4 regions of the Halalkalibacter krulwichiae genome follow, and region 2 is predicted to be linked to each of the others. Evidence: predicted binding sites of a transcription regulator. Region 2 holds the regulator's gene; each other region holds the start of a gene.

Region 1 (3,963 bases), 270 kb from region 2:
ACGCTGTCGATAAAGAGGCAGGGATCAAAACACCCGTTACCCCATACATAATCGTATAGCCTTTGTGTCCTTTTGTTCCGTATGTTCCAAACGCATAATAGCTCCCACGTAATGCTAATAAAATGATCGAAATGCTAATTGGGATTAACAATACGGTTCCAAAATAATAGGCGGTCTTCGGGAAAAATCCAATCATCCCAACAAAAAAGAATACGAGAAAGACATTAGTAATTTCCCAGACTGGTGAAAGGTAACGTTGAATCACCGTATTTACAATATGATTCTTTTTTGTGACAATCGTTGATGCGTTAAAGAACCCGGCACCAAAGTCGATGGAAGCGACAATGACATAGCCAAACAGAAACAGCCACAACACGGAAATCCCTATTATTTCAATTGTCATTTCGCTTCACTCCTTTGCTCTATTGCTTCTTTCTCCAGCTCCTTTTCAACTGGATTGTTTTTAAACATTCTTATTAGTACAACCGCTGTACCAATCATTAAGATGAGATAAAGCACTGCAAAAGCAATAAACATAATCCCTACATGTGAAGATTCCGTTGCTGCTTCTGCTGTTTTCATAAAGTCACGCATAATCCACGGTTGACGACCAACCTCTGTAAACCACCAACCAGCTTCAATCGCGATCATCGCTAACGGCCCCGAAGCAACAAGTAACAAACGGAAGAACCGCCTTTTAATGAGCGCCCAATTACGATGAAGACCTAACCAGTACACTAACGCTAAAGTTGGAAGAAAAACTCCAATCGTGACCATAATATCGAAAAAGTAATGGATCTCTAAAGGCGGATGATACTCCTCTGGAATATCATTTAACCCTGTGACGACCCCTGTTGGATTACTATGCACTAAAAAGCTTAATGCATAAGGTATTTTAATCGCATATTTCACTTCATTTGTTTCCGTTAATACTCCATATAGAACAAGAGGTGCTTCTCCCTCTGTTTCAAAATGCCACTCTGCTGCTGCTAGCTTTTCAGGCTGATATTCTGCAAGAAATTTACCAGATAAATCACCGACTAAAGCTGTAGCAATCGCAAAGATCAACCCAACTTTCATCGTAAGTGCAAGAGCCTTACGATGGTATTCATGACGATTGCCTTTCCAGAGGTGAAAAGCTGCAATCGAAGCTAGAATAAATGCTGAAGTCATATAGGCAGATGTTAGGACATGAGCTACTTTCGTCGGCATCGCCGGAGTAAACATTGCTACAAGCGGCTGAATGTTTGTCAGTTGTCCGTCGACTAATGTGAATCCTTGTGGCGTATTCATAAACGCATTCACCGATGTAATAAATAACGCCGACATCGCCGAACCTAATACAATTGGGATCAATAAATAAAAATGATGCTTTGGATTTTTAAAACGATCCCACGTATATAAATAAATTCCTAGAAAAATAGCTTCAAAGAAAAACGCGAACGTCTCCATAAATAAAGGTAGTGCCACAAGTTGGCCAGCAAATTCCATAAACCTTGGCCATAAGAGCGCTAATTGTAACGCGATCGCTGTTCCTGTCACAACACCGACTGCAACACTAATTACATAACCACGTGCCCAACGTTTCGCTAATAATATATAATGCTCATCATTATTTCGTAATCCTAGCCAATGAGCAATTGCAATTAAGATTGGAACCCCAACACCTACTGTTGCAAAAATAACGTGAACTGAAAGTGTCAGCATCGTTAAGTACCTGCTTAATTCAACAGACTCCATTTTCATCCTCCTCTCGAACTCCTACTGGAGATAATGCTATTGTATATGCAAAATGTATGTGAAATACATCACATATTGTACAATTTCGTTACAGAAGAATGAAGAATTATTGACAAAAGCTAACGAAAACGTTGTCAATTCTAACTATTCCACCTCTTTCCAAATTAAAAAAAGAATGAGCTCCGCTACCGCTGAGATTCATTCTTTTCATTAACCAACATCTTTATCTGCAAAATGGATCTTATTCCTTCCATTTTTCTTTGATTCATACAAAGAGCAATCAGCCCTCTCAATCGTTTCTCGAATCGTAGAAGCATCCTTTACTCGACACACGCCGATCGAAACAGTCACACTTAACTCAGTTTTATCATGCGTATAAAAAGTAGCAGTTTCTATCTCTCTTCTAATAGCTTCAACTTTTTCAATGATGTTTATAGGAGCTTTTTCCTTTATAAATATAATAAACTCCTCTCCTCCATAACGTCCTGCTATCGCATCAACATCAGCATCACTCGTAGCCGTTCTATCAAGAAGCTCTGCCACGTTTTTTAAAATGTCATCACCTGTTAAATGACCGTACGTATCATTTATTTTTTTAAAATGATCTAGATCAATCATTAAAATATACTTCTTTTCCTCGGTACCGCACAGCGCCTTAACCTTTGATAAAAAGTGTCGAATATTATACAAGCCCGTTAATGGGTCACGTTCTGCAAGAAACTGTAACTGCTTTTTTAAGGCAATTTCTTTTTCTGAACTATAAATAAAGAAATACAATAGCAAAGCAACTAAGTTAAATGATAGAAACCTATAAATAGCTATCTCGCTAAAAACGTTCCACCCGTCTGGCAAAATCATAATGATAGGCAAGTCCGAAATAAGCCAGCAAGCTGTAACCAAAAAGACCAATGTGGACAAACCAATAACGGGTTTCTTCTTGTTCCGAACAAGTAAAGCAAATCCTACTGGAATGACCATGCCGAATATAACACCGGGAAGAGCCCCTTCTCCGCCAATTCCTAATCGCCATAAACTAACAATTACAACTACAGGAATGACATACTTCCATCCTTTTCTGTAACCATAAAAGACGAGTGGGATCATCCTCATATCAAACTGATAGTGACCATATTTAATCGGTAAATAAAACATAGCAATGACAGCAAAAGAAACTAGGAAAATTCCTCCAAGTGCATAAGTCCATTTAGAAAACTTCTCTTTATTATTCATGAGAAGAACGAGACATAGGTGCATCATCAGGATAATGGCTATATTCGCTAAGATTGATTGTAAAACCATTTGCTCCCCCCTAACTCCTACTCTCTACTTTTTTATTATCAATGGTACGGCTGTTCCTTTTACGGAAACCCGTTTCATTATATATAATTCTACTACCTTTTGAAATAATAATTACTATTTTTATACAATAATTTTAGTTATTACCATTAACACTATCACTAAATTGGAAATACAAAATAAAAAAAGTCAGACCATAAAGAATGGTCCAACTTCTTTTACTTTGACTCAATGATTCTTTTTTTCTGATTTTGATATATATAGATAAAAATTCCCATTAGCATTACTATGATCCCAATCAATAAATAGTTATATGAATTCGTAGCTGTTACTGGAAGTATATAACCTTCTTTAAATCCTCCACGAAGCCCCTCTCGATCAATAGGTCGTTGAATTTGATTTCCTCCATTGACTACCTCTTCTTCTTGATGTGCATTGAATTTGAATTCCGTATGAAACGCTAACCCTTGAAAATCATTTCCCAATTCTGATGGAAATCGAATGATAAACAAAAGATCTTCCTCATGCTCTGCATTCAACTGCCTCTTTGGAATTCCTTCTAGATCCTCAAGCTTCCCATAAAAGATCGTTTCCTTTTCATCACGCACTTCCAATTGAAATTCATTATAAAGCTTTTTTGAACCACTTTTAAATACAATTTCCATATTATAAGTAAAGTTTCCCGCACCTCTATTTTGAATCGTTACTGCCCTCTCTGTCCAATCACCTGGCTTCATATTTTCGATATGAAATAGGATGCTATCAGGAGCAGTCGAGATCGTAATTGGATTTGTTTCGGCCAACGTCTTCTCACTATACTGAACGCTTAGACTCCATAAAAGAAGCACCGTCAACCCTGTTACAATTTTATACAGATAGTTTGTCTTTTTACCCATATCCTCACCTTCAATAACTTTTCTACGACTA
Region 2 (3,963 bases):
TCGTCTTAACCGTTGTCTTTCTAATTTTTTTGCTTCTTTATCTTGTATATAATTACTTTTATCAGGTTGGATGCTTTCTGTAACGACATGTCCTTTTTCTTGTAAATCAAGTTGTTCACGTTGATACATTTCGTCTTTTTTCTCAAGGTAATAATCATAATCTCCAAGGTAATTAGTCATTTGACCATTCTCAAGCTCTGCCATTCGAGTAGCAATACGGTTAAGGAAATACCTATCATGAGAAACGAATAACAATGTTCCTGGATAATCTATTAACGCATTTTCGAGTACTTCTTTTGCATCAAGATCTAAATGGTTTGTCGGCTCATCAAGAATGAGCACGTTCGCTTTTTGCATCATTAATTTAGCTAAGGCGAGTCTTGCTTTTTCTCCACCGCTTAGTGCAGAAACAGGTTTTAATACGTCATCACCTGTAAACAGAAAGTTACCGAGTACTGTTCGAATTTCCTTTTCTGGTTCTAGAGAATAATCATCCCATAGCTCATGAAGAACTGACTTGTTCGATTTTAAGTTGGCTTGTTCTTGATCGTAGTAGCCAATGGTTACATTGCTGCCAAATTTAATAGAACCTTTTTTAAGAGGGATGGCATTCATTAACGTTTTGAGTAGTGTCGTTTTTCCAGCTCCGTTTGGACCAATTAAAGCAACACTTTCACCTTTATCAACGGCGAGTTCAAGATTTTGAAAAATCGTTGCTTCACCATAAGCGACTTCAAGGTCGGTAGCTCGAATTACTTCATTTCCGCTTTGACGCTTTATGTCAAAAGAGAAGGAAGCGGACTTTTCCGATCCTGACGGGCGATCTAGTAACGTCATTTTCTCTAATTGCTTTCGCCTGCTTTGAGCACGTTTGGTAGTAGAAGCTCTCGCAATATTACGCTGGATAAAGTCTTCTAATTTTGCAATCTCACCTTGTTGTTTTTCAAACTGTTTTAGTTCCTGTTCATACCGTTTCGCTTTCTCTTCAAGATAAGCACTGTAATTTCCAGGATATTTCGTTGATTTTGTTCTTGAGATTTCGACGACTTCAGTCACAATTTTATCTAAGAAGTAACGATCGTGGGAGACGATTAAGATCGCGCCTTTGTAAGAGACTAAGTACTGTTCAAGCCATGTTAAAGTGGCGATGTCTAGATGGTTTGTCGGCTCATCAAGAATTAGAATATCTGGTTTTGTTAAAAGTAGTTTCGCCAGTGCGAGTCTTGTCTTTTGCCCACCGCTTAACGTGGAAATTTTCGTTTGGTAATCAAAGTCAGCGAAATTCATCCCTGCAAGGACACCGCGAATATCAGCTTCATACTGATAGCCACCTTTGTCTTTAAAAGTTAATTGCAGTTGGTCATATTCCTTCAGTAACTTTTCGTACTTTGCTTGATCGGAAAGTAAGGCAGGATCAGCCATTTGTACTTCCATCTCCCGAATTTGTTTCTCCATACGTTGAAGTGGTTTAAAGACTGTAAGCATCTCGTCCCAAATGGAAAGATCTGACTCGAGCCCAGTATTTTGAGCAAGATAGCCGAGTTCGATACCTTTTGGAATCATAAGTTGCCCGCTATCGAATGAAATCTGACCAGCTATTATTTTTAAAAGCGTTGATTTTCCTGCACCATTTCTCCCAACAAGAGCGACACGCTCTCCTGTTTGGATATCAAGTTTAATATTTGATAGAATAGGGTCAACGCCAAACGATTTAGATATATTTATACATTGTAAGACAATCATAGGGTTCCTTCCTATCTAGTTAAAATCGATTTTCTACTATATATAAGTGTATCGTAGATTGACTCATTCAACAACTTCATGAACTCTGAATTGAAACGATTACATTCTCTGTGAATTAGTGTACAATAAAAAATACATCTAGAAGGCCAAACTAGATGGTAGCAGGAGGGAGGAAACTTGATGAAAAATGATCAAACCAAGATTCCACAAGCAACGGCAAAGCGTTTACCACTTTATTATAGATTTTTGGAAAATCTTTACGCCTCAGGCAAACAAAGAGTTTCTTCAACTGAATTAAGTGAGGCAGTAAAGGTTGATTCAGCTACAATTCGAAGAGATTTCTCTTATTTCGGAGCACTTGGGAAAAAGGGGTATGGATATAATGTGAATTACTTACTCTCTTTCTTTCGGAAAACATTAGACCAAGATGAATTAACAAAAGTAGCACTAGTTGGTGTCGGGAATTTAGGAACAGCTTTTTTACATTATAATTTTTCAAAGAACAAAAATACTCAAATTGTCATGGCGTTTGATGTAGATGAAAATAAAATAGGAACAAATGTTGGTGGAGTACCGGTTTATCACCTAAAGGATTTCAAAGAAGTAATTGATTCTGATGTTACAGTCGCTATTTTAACCGTACCGTCTGCCGCCGCTCAAAAAATCGCTGATCAACTAGTAGAAGCTGGGATTCAAGGAATTCTAAACTTTACACCGGCAAGATTAGATGTGCCTGAAACTGTACGTGTGCATCACATCGATTTGACTGTTGAGCTACAATCATTAGTCTATTTTCTAAAGCATTACCCTGTGTAAAAGCTTGAACAACATATCGTAAATTCTCTACCAAGGAAAGAAGATTGAAGGATCGTCTCTTTCTTTTTGAACAAAATTATACAATTATCGAGAGTGATTGCCTTCTGTAATCAGAAGGACTATAATGAGAAAGTAATTGGACAAGGAGGTGCTACCTATGGGTTTAGGAGCAGGAAGTATTGCGATTATTGCACTTGTTGCCTTATTAATTTTTGGTCCAAAGAAACTTCCAGAGCTAGGAAAGGCTGCTGGAAATACTTTACGTGAATTCAAGCAAGCGACTAAAGGCTTAGCTGATGACGAAGATGATAAGAAGAAGGATAAAGATAAAGCCTAAGTAGGAAGGGTTTATAAATGGAACATAAAGATATGTCGGTGATGGAGCATATTGTGGAATTGAGACGAAGAATTGTCATATCGCTCATCTTTTTCACGGTCGCACTAATTGCCGGCTTTTTTTTAGCAAAACCTTTAATTATGTATTTACAAAGTACGCCAACTGCACAAGATTTACCGATGAATGCTTTTAAGTTAACGGATCCGATTAGAATCTTCATGACATTTGCCGTTTCTGTTGGCTTTGTTTTAACATTTCCGGTCATCATGTATCAACTCTGGGCTTTTATTAGGCCGGGGCTTCATGAGAAGGAGCAAAAGGCAACTCTTGCTTATATTCCTTTTGCCTTTATTTTGTTTTTATTAGGGATTTCATTCTCATATTTTATTTTATTCCCTTTCATAATTCAATTTATGGGTAATTTATCGGAAAGTTTAGGAATTACAGAGCAATATGGAATTAACGAATACTTTAGTTTTCTCTTTCAAATCACTTTGCCTTTTGGCTTGCTTTTTCAACTGCCAGTCGTCGTCATGTTCTTTACACGGCTAGGGATGATTACGCCAACCTTCTTAGGACAAGTGAGGAAAATTGCTTATTTTGTTTTGTTAGTGATTGCTGGTTTCATTACACCACCAGAGATTATTTCACATTTGATGGTAACCGTACCACTCTTACTTTTATATGAATTCAGTATATGGGTATCCTATTTAACTTATCGAAAAGTTAAAAGATTGGAAGCGGCACGTGAAGCAGAGTTAGAGAAATAACAACCAACATCGCATTGGAGTCCTTTTTTTAGGTGCTTCAATGCGATTGTATTTTTCAGGCGTTATAGGAAGGGTGCGTAAGGTTTTTGACAACAATATGTGAAATATTGAACAATCTTTGACAAGTATCAAAATAGAGTAGCCAAAGTGAGTAGTAGAGCTTATACTATGGATATAGAAAAGGTTGTGAAAATATTCACAAATTAATGTGAAGTGTTGAGCAATCGATAAGAAAATTAGAGGAGGAAGTCATCATGATAGGAAAATTCTTTAGAGATAATAAATATATTGCAGGTG
Region 3 (3,963 bases), 1.7 Mb from region 2:
GTCACCTATGGAACGTTTAACAGAAATTCGAATGGAACAGGCAGCCCTCTTACTTAAAAATCAATCGATAACAGTTACAGAAGCAGCAGGACAGGTAGGGTACCAAAGTATGTCTGCTTTTGTACAGCAATTTAAAAAGAAGTTTGGTGTTTCGCCAAAAGACTATCAATTATCTGGTAACAGGTAACTGCTGTTTATAGTGAAGAGGCGCCTAAAGCAAAATAGGCGCCTCTCCTTTTTTATTTAACTTCCTTCTTAGCATTTTTGAAGGATTGTAAATGGGCAGCGTGCATCGCACCCCATTGGCTCATTTGCTCCAAAATAGGAATTAAGCTCTTCCCATGCTCAGAAAGAGAATATTCGACTTTTGGTGGGATTTGTGCGTAAACCTTTCTTGTAATGAGATCATGTTCTTCTAATTCTCTCAGTTGAGATGTTAACATTTTTTGCGTAATCCCCGGTATAGACCGCTTTAACTCATTAAACCTCATCGTTTGATTTTGAACGAGAGGAAATAAGATTTTATGCTTCCACTTTCCTACCAATGCTTCTAAAGCAGAGTTTACTTGGCATTCACTCATTTTTCACCCTCCTTACAGTTTCCTTTTGTATACTATACCACTTTTAAGTGCGTACTTTTGAAAAGATAATATATAGTCCATAATAACAATGGAAAGGAAAAAAATAAAGGAGGTAGTTGATGTGAGTTTTCGCATACATCCCGAATTAGAATTAGGTCCAGTTAAATTAAAAGTTAGTAATCTTGAGAGATCCATTCAATTCTATAAAGAAATAATTGGCTTTAAAGTCTTAAATAAAGGAGAGAAAGTGGTGGAACTAACAGCAAATGATAAAGATGCTTTGCTAATTCTAGAAGAAGTATCAAATGCGCTTGTTTATCCGCCAGGTACTTCATTAGGACTTTATCATGTTGCAATATTATTACCCGAACGAAGTGATTTAGGATTATTTTTAAAGCATGTCGCGAACAAAGGAGTAAAAGTGGGTTCAGCCGATCATTTTGTTAGTGAGGCCCTTTATTTATCTGATCCTGATCACAACGGTCTTGAAATTTATAGAGACCGTCCAAGAGAAGGATGGACAAAATACGGCGATGATTACAAAATGGTCACTGAACCAATTGATGCACAGGGCTTGTTGCAGGCAGCTGGAGAACACGATTGGCAAGGGTTACCTGAAAAAACAACAATTGGACATATTCATTTACATGTTCGTGATTTATATGAGAGTAAAAATTTCTATCGAGATCTACTTGGGATGGACGTAACAGTAGGGAATATGACAAAATATGGAATGCTATTTATGGCTGCAGGTGGTTATCATCACCATATTGGCTTAAATATTTGGGCTGGTTCTGATGCCAAAATTAGACCTAAAAATGCAGTTGGGATTGAGTATTACACAATTCTATTGCCCGACGAAGAAGCATTGTCAAAAGTGGTTCATCACTTAACTGATAATCAGGTAACGATAATAGAAGTAGATGAAGGATGGCTAATAGAAGGTCCTTCAGGTGTTGGCATTCGTCTTCAAATAAAAAAAGGGGGGAACTAAATTGAATAAGAATGAGTTAGGTTTATTCATAGTTCGAGTTGTTGTTGGTCTTACGTTCTTTTTCCATGGACTTGATAAATTCCAAAGTGGGATAGCGAATATTGCAGGTTGGTTTGAGAGTATTGGGTTACCGGGATTCTTGGCTTATATTGTTGCTATTATTGAATTAGTTGGTGGACTAGCAATGGTCTTAGGAATTGGAACGAAAGTGATAGGAGCCTTATTTGCAATAATCATGGTAGGAGCCATATTGACAACAAAATGGCCAGAAGGCTTTCTTGGTGGATTTGAGTTAGATGTTATTCTACTTGCGGCATCTATACAACTGATTATTAGCAGCAGTCAAAGCTTTTCAATCGGAGCGTATTTTAACAAGCCTAAACATGAAACTGTTCAACATAATTAACAGGAAGAAGAGGTTGTCACGGAGCTGTGACAACCTCTATATTAGTTTGAAATCGGAAGAATAATCTCTTTTAATACTTTAACAGAATGATCAAATTGTTGCTTTTCTACATCATTTAGCTCAAGTTCAATGACCTGCTTCACACCATTTCGGTTAATAACCGCTGGAGTACCAATGAATACATCTTGATGGCCATACTCGCCGTCCAGATAGACAGATACCGGCAATATACAATTTTCGTTTTGTAAAATGGCTTTTGTAATCCGTGTTAAAGACATTCCTATGCCGTAGTAAGTGGAACCTTTTCGTTCAATAATGTGATAAGCGGCATCACGCACATTTTCAAATAGGCTTTCTAACTGTTCTTGGTTATACTCACTATTTTTAGCTAAATAGGTTTCAAGTCTTTCAACACCAATGGTTGTATGACTCCAAACAGGAAGTTCCGTATCCCCATGTTCACCAATAATATAGGCATGAACATTCCTTGAATCAATATCAAAATAATCTCCAAGCATATAGCGTAATCTAGCTGTATCTAAAGTCGTTCCGGAGCCAATTACTCGTTCTTTTGGTAACCCAGATTCTTTCCAAGTAACATACGTTAAAATATCAACTGGATTTGTAGCAATTAAAAATATCCCGTCAAAGTCATTATCCATAATATTCTTCACAATGTCTTTAAAAATCATCGTGTTTTTTCTAACGAGGTCAAGTCTTGTTTCTCCAGGCTTTTGTGGTAGACCTGCTGTTATGACAACTAGATCTGCTTCTGCACAATCTTTATAGGATCCATTCCAAATTTTAATAGAAGAAGGAGCAAAAGGGAGACCATGATTTAAGTCCATCACTTCACCTTCAGCGCGAAACTCATTTACATCAATTAAAACTAATTCTTCAACTGTTCCTTGATTGATTAATGAATAAGCATAACTACATCCAACGGCACCAGTTCCAATTAACACGACACGATTTACTTTTCCGTTCATAGTAAACCTCCTCTAAACACATTCTTATATGCTTTTGTTTACATCCTAAGTATAACAAATAATTGTGAAGTTTTTCACATTTTTATTTGGATAAATTGTGAACATCTTCACAAAGTTGGGTTGGTTTACTAGATGCCCATTTATAAAATACAGGACGATAAAATGAGAATTTATGGTACTCGTTGAATATAGTATAGAAAAAACAAAAGTGAGCATATTGAATGGGTAAATAGATTTGAAAGGGAAAGGAGTGAGAACAATTAAAAACATAGACGAATGGATTGAAAAGTACAAAGACCAAATAACTGCAACGTACCAACATCTTCACTCGATCGCAGAAGTTAGTTGGGAGGAACAAGAGACGACAAACTATTTGGCAAAAAGAGTCGGTCAATTGGGAATTGAATATTCTCTTTTTGATGATCATACGGGACTTGTTGCAGAATGGAAGGGAGATAGCCATGGTCCTACGGTTGCACTGAGAGCTGATATAGATGCCTTATGGCAAAATGTTAATGGTGTATGGAAGGCAAATCATTCATGTGGTCATGATGGACATGCAACAATGGTATTATATACGCTCAAAATGTTAATGGACATCGGCTATAAGCCTAAAGGGACATTGAAAATCATTTTTCAACCAGCTGAAGAGACGGGGACTGGCGCAAAAAAGTTCATAGACAAAGGAGTTGTTAATGACGTTTCTTATCTACTTGGCATTCATGTTAGACCAAGTGAAGAACTATCATTAAAAGAAGCTTCACCCGCCATTTATCATGGAGCTACGAAAATACTGCAAGGAAAGGTAAAGGGTGTTCAAGCACATGCTGCGAGGCCACATCAGGGAATAAATGTAATAGATTCAATCGGTGCAATCATAAATGCGGTTAATTCAATTAAGATCGATCCAAGAATATCCAGTTCTGCAAAAGTAACCATGGTACGTACGGAGGGAAGAAATTATAACATCATTCCGGATGAAGCGATTATTGG
Region 4 (3,963 bases), 1.9 Mb from region 2:
ATGAACAACGATCGACTTTGAGGTTGGATCATCAATAAATTCTCCCGCAGAAAATAGATCAATTCCTGAAACTTTTAATTGAGTCCCTGTAATAGACCCTTCATATCCTTTTCCTTTGTTGCCAGTTAACAGTTCAGCTAATACTTTGCCTTGTTCATACAATGGCGCTACTAACCCATAGACAATTTCTCGATGTTCTGCGCATTCTCCAATCGCATAGACATTAGGAACGGATGTTTCCATAAAATCATTGACGACTATTCCACGGTTTACAAAAAGACCATTTCTTTCAGCAATTGCTACGTTTGGTTTAATACCAGCTGCCATGACAACTAAATCAGCTTCAATTTCTGTTCCATCTTTAAAGCGAACAGCTGTCACACGTTCTGATCCTAATAACTCGACTGTAACTTTTTCCATCAGGAAATTCATACCTTGTTTTTCTAATTCATTTCTTAGCATTGTCGCGGCAATCGTATCTAACTGTCTTTCCATTAAATGCTCCGGCAAATGAACTACATCCACTTTCATACCTAAATGAATAAGCCCCTTTGCTGCTTCTAACCCAAGCAACCCCCACCAATTACAACAGCTTTCTTAAACTGTTTTGCCACTTTGATCATTTGTTCACAATCAGCTATATCACGAAACCCTATTACACCTTTTTTGTCAGCTCCCTTCACAGGTAAGATAAAAGGTACTGACCCTGTTGCTAGAATTAATTTATCGTAATCTACTTTTGTTCCATGCTCTGATATTACATGTTGCGCGTTCGTATCTATATCAACAACCGATTCCCCAGTATAGAGAGTAATGTCATTCGATTCGTACCATTGCCAATCGTTTATAATTGTTTCTTTAAAACTCGCTTCACCTTGCAATATATTTGATAGCTTAATTCGGTTGTAGTTTGGATGTGGTTCTGCCCCAAATATTGTAATGTCATATAAATCAGGATTCACTTTTAATATTTCTTCTATAACACGAACACCAGCCATTCCATTTCCGACCATTACTAATTTTTCTTTCTTCATGTTTATCCCTCCATTTTGTTCAATAATTCACAATGTATTTGTTACACTCATAATATGACTTTTACTTAGAAATTAATGTGATAACAATCACATTTTCAATTTTTTATATTTCTTTTTTATTGAAAGAATTAGCTTCCTTTATATATTGTTTTGGTTTTCGAGATATTCCGGTACATTCTTATCTTTTTATGTGATACATATCACTTTCAACAGTTCTTTTTGTTTGTATGATTTGTTTTGTAATCATGTTTAGATAAGAAGCAATTTTAAAAAAGAATTTGATAAAGTTATTATTGGAGGAATTATCATGGCACGAATAACAGAATGGCAGCCAGAAAATCAAGAGTTTTGGGAAAGGGAAGGAAAAAGACACGCTCGAAGAAATTTATGGATCTCAGTTCCAACATTATTACTTGCTTTTGTTGTATGGCAAATATGGTCCGTAGTTGCTGTCCGCTTAAATGATATCGGTTTTCAATTTACAGATGAACAGCTGTTCACTTTAGCAGCAGTACCTGGTTTAGTTGGTGCCTCATTACGATTTATTTACACTTTTGCTGTTGGCAAATTTGGTGGTCGAAACTGGGTCGTCTTTTCAACAGGTATATTATTACTGCCAACAATTGGAATTGGGTTTGCGGTTCAAAATCCAGAAACACCATATTGGCTTATGTTAACTCTTGCGGCATTATGCGGACTTGGTGGAGGTAATTTCTCTTCCGCTCTTGCAAATATTAGTTTCTTCTTCCCTAAAAAAGAGAAAGGAACAGCTCTAGGAATTAATGGCGGATTAGGAAATATGGGGGTTTCAGTTGTTCAATTTGTTACTCCGTTAATTATCACAGTTGGAACGTTTGCCTTTATCGGTGGTGAAGGTCAAGTCTTAGCCAATGGTCAAGAGATTTGGTTACAAAACGCTGCATTTATCTGGGTTGTCCCAATTATTATCATGACAATCGTTGCTTATTTCGGAATGGATAATCTCCCAACTGCAAAACAATCTGTAAAAGACCAATTTATTATTGTGAAACGAAAGCATACATGGATCATGACCATTCTCTATGTTGCTACTTTTGGCTCATTCATTGGATATGGGGCAGCCTTCCCATTACTATTAAGATCACAATTTCCTGAGTATGTTGCGTTAGCCTTTTTAGGAGCTTTTCTAGCCGCGGCTTTCCGTCCTGTTGGTGGGTGGGTTTCTGATAAATTTGGTGGCGCTAAAGTTACTACTTTGGTCCTTATAACGATGAGTCTTGGCGCTCTAGCAGTTATCTATTTTAGTGGTCAACAACATTTTGCAGGCTTTCTCATTTCATTTTTAATTCTATTTATTGCAGCCGGAATGGGATCAGGTTCAACATTCCAGATGATCCCACTTATCTTTCCTGTTAAAGAAGCTGCACCTGTACTTGGATTTACTGCTGCTTTTGCCGCGTATGGGTCATTTTTTATTCCACAACTTTTCGGTTGGTCATCTTCTGCTACCGGAACACCAGTAACAGCTTTGTATCTCTTTATTGGGTTCTACGTACTATCTATTGTTTTAAATTGGTACTACTATCAGCGGAAAAATGCAGAAGTTGCGTGTGACACTATGATTGAATCAAAACAAAAAGCATCTTAATTACAATAGGGGCTCCTCACAAGTTCTCGTATTGACCTTGTGAGAAGCCCTTTCTCTCTTTAATTACCACTTTAAAGACTGAATCATACTTTCTATAGCGCCTTTTTCTTTTTGTCTTAAAGGCCATTCTGCTAATTCCATTTTAATAGACTGCAATGAGCCATACTCTCTTACAAATCCATTTAACCTTGCAACTAATGTAGAGTCTACAAATTCGCAAAATGTGGGAAAATAACTCATTAATTCAAAATATGCTTTGGGAAAACGTTTAAGATAATATTTTTGATGCCTTTCCTCTGCTAGGTAAAAAGTAATTAGAGGAGCAATCTCTGTTTGGATCGTTCCGTTCAATTTATCTTCCCACTTTCTTTTACTTGCAAGGGCGACTTGTGCTTGTTCATCGTTTCTAAATAAAATCATTGATTGATATTGTTTCCCACGATAATGATTCACTTTCAATGCATTATGACTCTGCCAAAAAATATCAAATAGTTCTTCTAACTTAAGCACCGAAGAATCAAAATCTATCTCAATTGTTTCGGTATGATCGCCCATTTGTCTGTATATAGGATTTTGCAATGTACCTCCTGCATACCCAACACGTGTACGAATGACTCCTTTGAGATGTCCGAACCGGGCATCTGGTCCCCAAAATCAACCTAACCCTAATGAAATGGTTTCAAGGTGATTACTTTGTTTCGTTAACATTTTATAATCGATATACATAGGAACTCTCTCCTTTATTTTACTTTTTAACACTTTCTTTTTCGATGTAAAAAAGGGTGTTTCCTTACAATTTGTTGCTATGATTATTGTATTAAAGATAAGCCAAATTAACAAAAAAGAGAAAAGGTAGTCACCTTTTCTCTCATCCATTTTAGTATTTTTTAAAGATTAATGATACATTATGGCCACCAAATCCTAATGAATTCGATAATACAGCATCAACTTGCATTTCTTTCGCCCCGTTTGTAACATAATCTAAATCGAGACTTGGATCCGGAGTTTCGTAATTGATCGTCGGTGGTACGACACTATCTCGAATAGCCAAAAGAGAAAAAATAGCCTCAATTGCTCCTGCAGCACCGAGCAGGTGGCCTGTCATCGATTTCGTCGAGCTGACAACTAATTGATAAGCATGCTCTCCAAATACTTCTTTGATTGCTGAAGTTTCATATAAATCATTGTAATGAGTACTAGTTCCATGAGCATTTATATAGTCAATTTGTTCAGGTGCTAGATTTGCATCTTTTAAAGCTGATTTCATCGCACGCTGCCCACCTTCACCGTCTGGTGCTGGTG

Evidence for each region. Region 2 encodes Rex, which represses fermentation and respiration genes when NADH is low (regulators of the CRP and FNR family bind a similar motif). Its sites were predicted from a motif close to TTGTGAAATATTTCACAA; they were not measured.
Region 1: BkAM31D_RS02815 (cytochrome ubiquinol oxidase subunit I) is a predicted target of Rex. The motif match lies at 1,797-1,814, and genes of this name have one in related genera.
Region 3: BkAM31D_RS09595 (L-lactate dehydrogenase) is a predicted target of Rex. The motif match lies at 3,033-3,050, and genes of this name have one in related genera.
Region 4: BkAM31D_RS10995 (NarK family nitrate/nitrite MFS transporter) is a predicted target of Rex. The motif match lies at 1,050-1,067, and genes of this name have one in related genera.

What each region holds. Positions count from the first base shown of each region.
Region 1 is NZ_CP020814.1:535,979-539,941, reverse strand. It holds gene BkAM31D_RS02820 (cytochrome d ubiquinol oxidase subunit II) at 1-403, opposite strand, end outside; gene BkAM31D_RS02815 (cytochrome ubiquinol oxidase subunit I) at 400-1,740, opposite strand; gene BkAM31D_RS02810 (GGDEF domain-containing protein) at 1,951-3,039, opposite strand; gene BkAM31D_RS02805 (LPxTATN C-terminal sorting signal domain) at 3,255-3,932, opposite strand.
Region 2 is NZ_CP020814.1:261,680-265,642, forward strand. It holds gene BkAM31D_RS01440 (ABC-F family ATP-binding cassette domain-containing protein) at 1-1,743, opposite strand, end outside; gene BkAM31D_RS01445 (redox-sensing transcriptional repressor Rex) at 1,924-2,559, shown strand; gene tatAY (sec-independent protein translocase protein TatAY) at 2,717-2,896, shown strand; gene tatC (twin-arginine translocase subunit TatC) at 2,914-3,666, shown strand; gene BkAM31D_RS01460 (DoxX family protein) at 3,921-3,963, shown strand, end outside.
Region 3 is NZ_CP020814.1:1,913,608-1,917,570, forward strand. It holds gene BkAM31D_RS09575 (AraC family transcriptional regulator) at 1-187, shown strand, start outside; gene BkAM31D_RS09580 (winged helix-turn-helix transcriptional regulator) at 240-581, opposite strand; gene BkAM31D_RS09585 (VOC family protein) at 703-1,575, shown strand; gene BkAM31D_RS09590 (DoxX family protein) at 1,577-1,981, shown strand; gene BkAM31D_RS09595 (L-lactate dehydrogenase) at 2,023-2,970, opposite strand; gene BkAM31D_RS09600 (M20 peptidase aminoacylase family protein) at 3,221-3,963, shown strand, end outside.
Region 4 is NZ_CP020814.1:2,187,048-2,191,010, reverse strand. It holds partial or broken gene nirB (nitrite reductase large subunit NirB) at 1-1,034, opposite strand, end outside; gene BkAM31D_RS10995 (NarK family nitrate/nitrite MFS transporter) at 1,342-2,661, shown strand; gene BkAM31D_RS10990 (peptide-methionine (S)-S-oxide reductase MsrA) at 2,725-3,273, opposite strand; gene fabF (beta-ketoacyl-ACP synthase II) at 3,539-3,963, opposite strand, start outside.